DNA from 2 places in the Brevibacterium sp. NPDC049920 genome. Region 2 is predicted to be linked to the other one. Evidence: riboswitches for the same ligand, from Rfam matches in the RefSeq annotation. Region 2 holds a riboswitch; the other holds the start of a gene.
What was found. Region 2 has a riboswitch for thiamine pyrophosphate ahead of AB0I45_RS00825 (ECF transporter S component). Riboswitches for the same ligand answer to the same signal wherever they lie in the genome.

Region 1 (4,027 bases), on a different contig from region 2:
AGTCCGACCCGGCGTTCTCCGCGGTCCAGGTGATCGGCGGCAACGTCGCCACCCGCGAGGGCGCCCAGGCGCTCATCGACGCCGGCGCGGACGCGATCAAGGTCGGGGTGGGCCCCGGCTCGATCTGCACCACCCGCGTGGTCGCCGGCGTCGGCGTGCCCCAGGTGACCGCGATCCACCTCGCCTACCAGGCCGCAGCCGAGGCGAACGTCCCGGTGATCGGCGACGGCGGCCTCCAGTACTCCGGCGACATCGGCAAGGCGCTCGTCGCCGGCGCCGAATCCGTCATGCTCGGCTCCCTGCTCGCCGGCTGCAACGAGAGCCCCGGCGAGCTCGTACTCGTCAACGGCAAGCAGTACAAGGCCTACCGCGGCATGGGATCGCTCGGTGCGATGGCCCCGCGCAAGGGCAAGTCGTACTCGAAGGACCGCTACTTCCAGGCCGACGTCGCCACCGACACCGACCTCATCCCCGAGGGCGTCGAGGGTCGGGTCGCCTACCGCGGCGAACTCAAGAACGTCGCCTACCAGCTCACCGGCGGCCTGCGGCAGACGATGTTCTACGTCGGCGCGCGGACCATCGACGATCTCCGCTCGAACGGCCGGTTCGTCCGCCTGACCTCCGCCGGTCTCAAGGAGAGCCACCCGCACGACATCCAGATGACGGTAGAGGCTCCGAACTACACCGTGCGCTGACGCGCGCCGTGGGCCGAGGTCCACCGGAACATGAATGGAAGCGGCCCCTGCACGCGCGTGCAGGGGCCGCTTTCGTGCGCCCAGGGGTGCGGTGGGGTCGGCCGTGCCGCAGGCAGGACGGCGCTCACCGGGCTGTGCTCATCGGAGAGTGCTCACCGGACCCTGCGGAACAGCGCCTCCTGCGCGACCGAGGCGACGAGGGTGCCGTCAGCGGTGGTCATGTCGCCGGTGTAGAGGCCGCGGCCGCGGGCGGCGGAGCGCGGCGCGAAGTCGGTGAGCACCCACTCGTTCATGTTCACCGGTCGGTGGAACCACAGGGAGTGGTCGAGGCTCGAGCCCGACTTGTACTCGTCGGTGTTGAAGGCGCCGAGCCCGCTCGAGATGTCCGACAGGTAGGCCAGAGCGCAGTAGTGCATGAGCGGGGAGTCGCCGAGGTCCTCGGTGCACCGGCCCCAGAACCGCACCGGGTAGTCGGTGACCTCGAAGGCCTGGTCGGTGCTGCGGCCCTCGAAGGAGAACATGCGGGGGATCGGAGTGGGCTCGCCCATCCGGATCTCCGTGCCCTGGGCGGCGGTCGTGCTCTGGAGGTCGGGGCTGTCGGTGCCGCTGGTGAACGAGGCCGACATGTTGAAGATGACCTTGCCGCCCTGGAGCGCGATGACGCGGCGGGCGGAGTAGGAGCGGCCGTCGCGGTCTCGGAACACTTGGAACACCGTGGGCTGGGCGGCGTTGCCGGGCCGCAGGAAGTAGCCGTGGAGGGAGTGCGGCGGGCGGCCGTCCTCGACGGTGAGTGCAGCGGCGAGCAGCGACTGCGCGGCGACCTGGCCGCCGTAGAGCGCGTAGGGCTCCTCGAAGACGTATCCGGCGCGGTAGATGTTCGTGTCGATCTCCTCGAGCTCCATCATCGCGGTGAAGGACCCCTCGAGGGGCTCGGCATTGCTGAACAGGACGTCGCTCATCGGTTCCTCTTTCTCGGTTCGGGCGGCTGGCCCGATTCTGGTTGTGCTTAACCAGTGAGACGGGTGCGCCTGGATGCGATCCTAACCGGCCCGGCCGCCCGGCCAGCGAGAGGTGCCAGAACTTGCTAGGGTGAGCGTCAGTGACATGGGGTGCTGAGCACCTGCGGACCGGCCCGAGCCGGACCGTGGGGAATCGGCTGAGATCACACCCATCGAACCTGATCTGGATAACTCTAGCGAAGGGATCGTCATGCAGACGCCTCATTCGAATGCCCTCGACATCGTCGCCGCACGGGCGCGCGTGCGCACCACCACGCCGCTCATCCAGTGCATCACCAATACCGTCGTGCAGCAGTTCACGGCGAACGTGCTGCTGGCGATCGGCGCCTCTCCGGCGATGCTCGACCACGAGGCCGACTCCGGCCAGTTCGCCTCGATCGCGTCGGGCATCAACATCAACTTCGGCACCGCCTCCTCCCACCAGTTCCTCGCCGCCGACGCCTCGATCGAGGTCGCGAACGCCGCCGGCACCCCCTGGGTCCTCGACCCGGTGAGCGTGGGCGGCGTCGAGTACCGCACGAGTCGCATCCGCGCCGCCGCCGCCCAGCACCCCACCGCCGTGCGCGGCAATGCCTCCGAGGTCGCCGCACTCGCGGGGATGGGCCTGGGTGGCCGCGGGGTCGACGCCACCGACGCCGTCGACGACGTCATCACCGCCGCCTCGGCGCTGTCGGCCACCACCGGAGGCGTCGTCGCGATCTCCGGCGAGGTCGACGCGATCGTCCTCGCCGAACCCGGCGCCGCACCGGGCGACGATGCAGGCACCGCGACAGTGGTCCGCGTCCACGGGGGGCACGGGCTCATGCCGCTCGTCATCGGCACCGGCTGCTCGATCGGCGCCGTCACCGCCGCCTACCTCGCCGCCGCGAAGGCCGCCGGCCTGCCGATCACCGGCCCCACCGGGCTCGAGGCGGTCGTCGCCGCGCACGCCCACTTCGCCGCCGCCGGGCTCAAGGCCGGGCAGGTCGCGCAGGCACCGGGCAGCTTCGCCGTCGCCTTCCTCGACGCGCTCTACTCCGTCACCGACTCCGAGCTCGCCGCCGTCGAGATCACCGCCGCCGCAGTCGAGGTCCCCGCATGAGCGCGCCGGCCCCGCACCTGCCCGTCGGCACGGACCCGTCCCTCTACCTCGTCACCGACACCCGGCAGTGCACGGACGCCGGCCGGACCGTCGCGGCGACCGTCGCCGAGGCCGTCGCCGGGGGAGCAGGCATCATCCAGATCCGCGACAAGCACGCGAGCGACGCGGAGTTCCACGAGCTCACCCTCGAGGTCCTCGCCGCGATCGCCGAGGTGCGCGAGGCCGAGTCGATCACCCGCCCGATCCCGGTGTTCGTCAACGACCGGGTCGCCGTCGCCCGCGTGCTGCGTGCCGCCGGCCACGAGGTCCACGTCCACGTCGGCCAGTCCGACGAGCCGCCCGCCGAGGTGCGCGCGGCCCTCGGGACCGATGCGCTCATCGGGCTTTCGGCCGCGACGCCCGAGCAGTTCGCCGCGGCCCGGGAATGCGGGGCCGTCGACCTCCTCGGCGTCGGCCCGGTATACGACACGAGCACGAAGGCCGACGCCCCGGCCGGGATCGGACCCGCACGCCTGCGCACTCTCGTCGCCGAGGCCGGTCTGCCCTGCGTGGCGATCGGCGGGATCACCGCCGAGCGCACCCGCGAGCTCACCGACACCGGGGTGATCGGCGTGTGCGTCGTCTCCGCGATCTGCGCCGCACCGGATCCGCGCGTTGCGGCCCAGGAGATCCGCGTCGCGTTCGCACAGGGACGGGCCGCGGGAGACCCCGGGGCGGGCACCCCCGCCCGTTCCGCCGTTCCCGGCCGGCCCGCCGATTCCGGGCAGGAGGCCTGATGCGCCCGCCCGTCGCACTCACCATCGCCGGCACGGACCCCTCCGGCGGCGCCGGCATCCAGGCCGACCTCAAGACCTTCACCGCGCGCGGCGCCTACGGCACCTCCGTCGTCACCGCGCTCGTCGCGCAGAACACCCACGGGGTGAGCCGCGTGTACGGCATCGATGAGGACTTCGTCGCCGACCAGATCGCCTCGGTGTTCGACGACATGCCCGTCGACGCCGCGAAGATCGGCATGCTCGGCACCCGCGGCCTCGTCGAACTCATCAGCGAAGAGCTCCGCACCCGCCGGCCCGGCCGCCTCGTCGTCGACCCCGTCATGGTCGCCAAGTCCGGCCACCGGCTCCTCGATGCGGACGCCGTCGACGCCGTGCGCACCCTGCTGCTGCCGCTGGCCGACCTCATCACCCCCAATCTGCCCGAGGCCGCGCTCCTGCTCGGCGACGACGTGCCCG
Region 2 (4,027 bases):
CCGAAGGCGATCTCGTCCGGGTCGGTCGAGTGGTAGCGGCGGGTCCACTCGGGATCCTCGGTGGTGACGATCTTGCGCCACAGCTCGACGGTCTCCGGGCGGCCGGCGCGCTCGGGGGCGTAGGACTTCTCGTGGTGCCAGCCCTGGTCCTCCATCGCGACGGCGAAGATGTACATGATCGAGTGGTCGAGGGTCTCGCGCGAGGCCTTCGGGTCCATCTTCTGCGGGTCGTTCGCCCCGGTGCCGATGACGTTGTGGGTGTGGTGCGAGGTGTGGATGGTGATCTTGCGGATCTTCGACTTGTCCTCGATCTGCGCTCCCATCCGGCGGGCGAGGTCGATGAGCGCCTGCGCCTGGTACTCCGCGGAGTGCTCCTTGGTGTAGGTGTCGAGGATCGCGCGCTTGGCCTCGCCCTGGCCCGGCAGCGGCACGGTGTAGCGGGCCTCGGGACCGGACAGGATCCAGGCGATGAAGCCGTCCTCGCCCTCGTAGATCGGGCTCGGGGCGCCTTCGCCGCGCATCGCCCGGTCGACGGCCTCGACGGCCATCTTGCCGGCGAACGCCGGGGCGTGGGCCTTCCAGGTCGAGATCTCGCCCTTGCGGGACTGGCGGGTGGCGGTGGTGACGTGGAGCGCCTGCTGGATGGCCTGGAAGGTCACCTCGGTGGGCAGGTGGAGGAGCGCGCCGATGCCGGCCGCGGCGGACGGGCCGAGGTGCGCGACGTGGTCGATCTTGTGCTCGTGGAGGCAGATGCCCTTGGCGAGGTCGACCTGGATCTCGTAGCCGGTGGCGATGCCGTTGATGAGGTCCTTGCCGCCGATGCCCGCGTGCTGGGCGACGGCGAGGATCGGCGGGATGTTGTCGCCGGGGTGCGAGTACTCCTTGGCGAGGAAGGTGTCGTGGAAGTCGAGCTCGCGCACGGCCACGCCGTTGGCCCATGCGGCCCACTCCGGTGAAACGCGCTCGCTCAGCTGCAGGCCGAAGACCGGGGCACCGGGCTTCGTGGGGTGGGTCTGCGCCTGCTCGCGCGCGTGGGTGGGGGCACCGCGCCGAACCGAGGCGGCCGCGACGGAGGCGTTGTCGATGATGCGGTTGATGACCATGTCGGTGACGTCTGCGTCGACCGCGACCGGGTCGGAGGCGACCTCGGCGATCTTCCAGGCCAGCTGCTCTTCGCGCGGCAGGTCCTCGGAGCTCTTGTAGGTCCGGACTTCGTGATTGATCATGGAGATTCTCCTCGTGTCGACGTCGACCGCGGACAGGGCGGGCGCGGGTGTTCGGCGAGCGGCCGTCCCTTCCACTCTATGCCCTGGGTGCAGGCGGGTGTGCTCCGGGCAACAATGTATCTCGATATCAAGATACTTGGTGCGCGGGCGACTCGGCAACCCCGCCGGGGCCCAGGGGAACCGCCTTCCTTCCCCGCGGCGGTCGCGTGTGACAGCATGAAACCATGACGCGCACCGCACTCGACTACGACGACAACTGGCTCGAACCGGACGAGCTCGCGAGCATCCGCCGCCGCATGCCGATCACCTATGTCAACGCGGTGCCGGTGCAGCTCGGCGACCACGGTCAGGTGACGAAGGTGGGCCTGCTGCTGCGCACGCTCGAGGACGACGGCTCGCTCGGCCGGGAGATCGTCGGCGGCCGGGTGCGCTACCACGAGCCGCTCCGCTCGGCGCTCGTTCGCCATGTGGAGAAGGACCTCGGCCCGCTCGCGCTGCCGCAGATCCCCCCGGCGCTGACCCCGTTCCACGTCGCGGAGTACTTCCCCACGCAGATGGGGCCCTCGCCCTATCAGGACCCGCGCCAGCACGCGGTCGCCCTGTGCTACATCCTGCCGGTGCAGGGCGAGTGCTCCCCGCGCCGCGATGCGCTCAGCCTCGACTGGCTGACCCCGGCCGAGGCGATCCGCGAGGACGTCGTCGCAGAGATGTGCCACGGCCAGGAGCACATCGTGCGCGCCGCCCTGGCCCACCTCGGAATCCTTCCCTGAGGTTCTGAGGTTCTGAGAAGCCTGGGGTTCCGAGGCGCCTGGACCTGAAGGCTTGAAGGTTTGAACGCCTGAAGGTCTGGTGGTCTGGAGGCCTGAGCACTGAGGTCCCGGCGCCCTCGCGCGCAGCCCGCCCCTCGAACTGCGCGGTATCCGAGACCGAGCGCGCAATTGCGCGTCACGTTCCGGATACCGCGCAGTTCGTCCATGCGTCATCCCATACATAGGTCCTCCCGTCCATGGGCCTTCTCGTCCACGGGTCCCCCCGTCCACGAGTCCCCCACGGACTGCACGGACCCCACCTCTGCGCTATGCTCGTCCTCACGACAGGGGAGCGCCACCAGGGCGCTGAGAGTGCGAGCATCGCAGACCCTCGAACCTGACGCGGTTCATACCGCCGGAGGAAGTCGAGTCTCTTCATCCCCTCCTGCCATTCACAGGAGGATCCACCATGGCACCGTCATCGTCATTCCCCGAACCCGCGGACCGGGTTCCCGCAGACACTGCTCCCGCGGACTCCGTCTCCTCCGACCGAGTTCCCGCGGACACGGCTCCGTCCCCGGCCTCGGCCTCGGGCGCAGACGCGCATCCGCCCACCCCGGAACCGGACCCCGCGCCGCCGAGCCGTCTGCGCTGGCGGGTCGTCGACATCGTCGTCGCCTCGGTGCTCGGCGTCGCGGTGGGCGTCGTGTTCTGGGTGTGGTCGACGGCCTGGTCGACGCTCTCGCTGCCGTTCCTCGCCTTCCCGCCCGCCGCGGGCCTGCTCACCGGCGTGTGGGTGCTCGCCGGGCCGCTCGGCGCGATGATCATCCGCCGGCCCGGCGCCGCGCTCTACTGCGAGATCCTCGCCGCCGCCGTGTCCGCCGTGCTCGGCACCCAGTGGGGCATGCAGGTCCTCATCTCCGGCGCGCTCCAGGGCCTCGGCGCCGAGCTCGTCGTCCTCCTCCTGCTCTACCGCCGCTTCGGACCGGTCGTCACCCTGCTCTCCGGACTCGGGGCCGGACTGTTCCTGGGCCTCGGCGAGAACCTCATGTACAACACCGAATGGCAGCCGGCCTGGCAGCTCGTCTACCTCGCCGCGGCCGGCGTCTCCGGGCTCGTGCTCGCCGGGGGCGGCACCCTGCTGGCGGTCCGGGCGCTGCGCCGCACCGGGGTGCTCGCCCCGCTCGCCTCCGGCCGCACCGCCGCCGAGGTGTGAGCCGGCCGATGCGCACCACCGGCCGTCCGGCCCCGGCAGTGAGCTCCGCTCGGGGGCCTGCGGTCATCACCGCCCGCGGCTACGGCTGGCGGCACGCCGGCCGGAAGGCGCCTGCCCTCACCGACATCGACCTCGCCGTGCCCGCCGGTCAGCGGGTGCTCCTCGTCGGCGCATCGGGCTCGGGGAAGTCGACGCTCCTCCACGCGCTCACCGGAGTGCTGCCGGCCGACTCCGGGCACCGCACCGGGGAGCTGCTCGTCGACGGCCGTCGCCCCGATCCGGCTCGCGGCCGCTCCGGGCTCGTCCTCCAGGACCCCGAATCCCAGGTGATCCTCGCCCGGGCCGGGGACGACGCAGCCTTCGGGATGGAGAACCTCGGGGTCGACCCCGAGGACATCTGGCCGCGCGTCGACGCCGCGCTGCACACCGTCGGCCTCGGTCCGGGCGGGGCCGCCGCTGCCGAGGCGCGGGCCCGGCTCACCCGCACCCTGTCCGGCGGGCAGAAGCAGCGCCTTGCGCTCGCCGGGGTGCTCGCGATGGAACCGGGGCTCATCGCACTCGACGAGCCGACGGCGAACATCGACCCCGCCTCGGCTCCGGTGCTGCGCGATGCCGCGCTCCGCGCGCAGGCGGTCACCGGGGCCACGCTCCTCGTCGTCGACCATCGGGTGGACCTGTGGTGCGATCACGTCGACCGCGTCGTCGTCCTCGACCGGTCGCGGATCGTCGCCGATGGCACCCCGGACCTCCTCACCGACCCCGGGCTCCGCGACCTGCTGCGCACCGCAGGCGTCCGCATCCCCGGCACTCCCCCGCCACCGGCACGACGGCCCGCC

Region 1: linked by a shared signal. The riboswitch ahead of thiM (hydroxyethylthiazole kinase) and the one ahead of AB0I45_RS00825 (ECF transporter S component) in region 2 are both predicted to bind thiamine pyrophosphate.

Annotation. Positions count from the first base shown of each region.
Region 1 is NZ_JBFAMF010000009.1:34,764-38,790, reverse strand. It holds gene guaB (IMP dehydrogenase) at 1-695, shown strand, start outside; gene AB0I45_RS10460 (acyl-CoA thioesterase domain-containing protein) at 848-1,654, opposite strand; TPP riboswitch at 1,791-1,917, shown strand; gene thiM (hydroxyethylthiazole kinase) at 1,905-2,795, shown strand; gene thiE (thiamine phosphate synthase) at 2,792-3,571, shown strand; gene thiD (bifunctional hydroxymethylpyrimidine kinase/phosphomethylpyrimidine kinase) at 3,571-4,027, shown strand, end outside.
Region 2 is NZ_JBFAMF010000001.1:166,944-170,970, forward strand. It holds gene AB0I45_RS00815 (MmgE/PrpD family protein) at 1-1,226, opposite strand, end outside; gene AB0I45_RS00820 (DUF4916 domain-containing protein) at 1,451-1,996, shown strand; TPP riboswitch at 2,312-2,416, shown strand; gene AB0I45_RS00825 (ECF transporter S component) at 2,445-3,191, shown strand; gene AB0I45_RS00830 (ABC transporter ATP-binding protein) at 3,200-4,027, shown strand, end outside.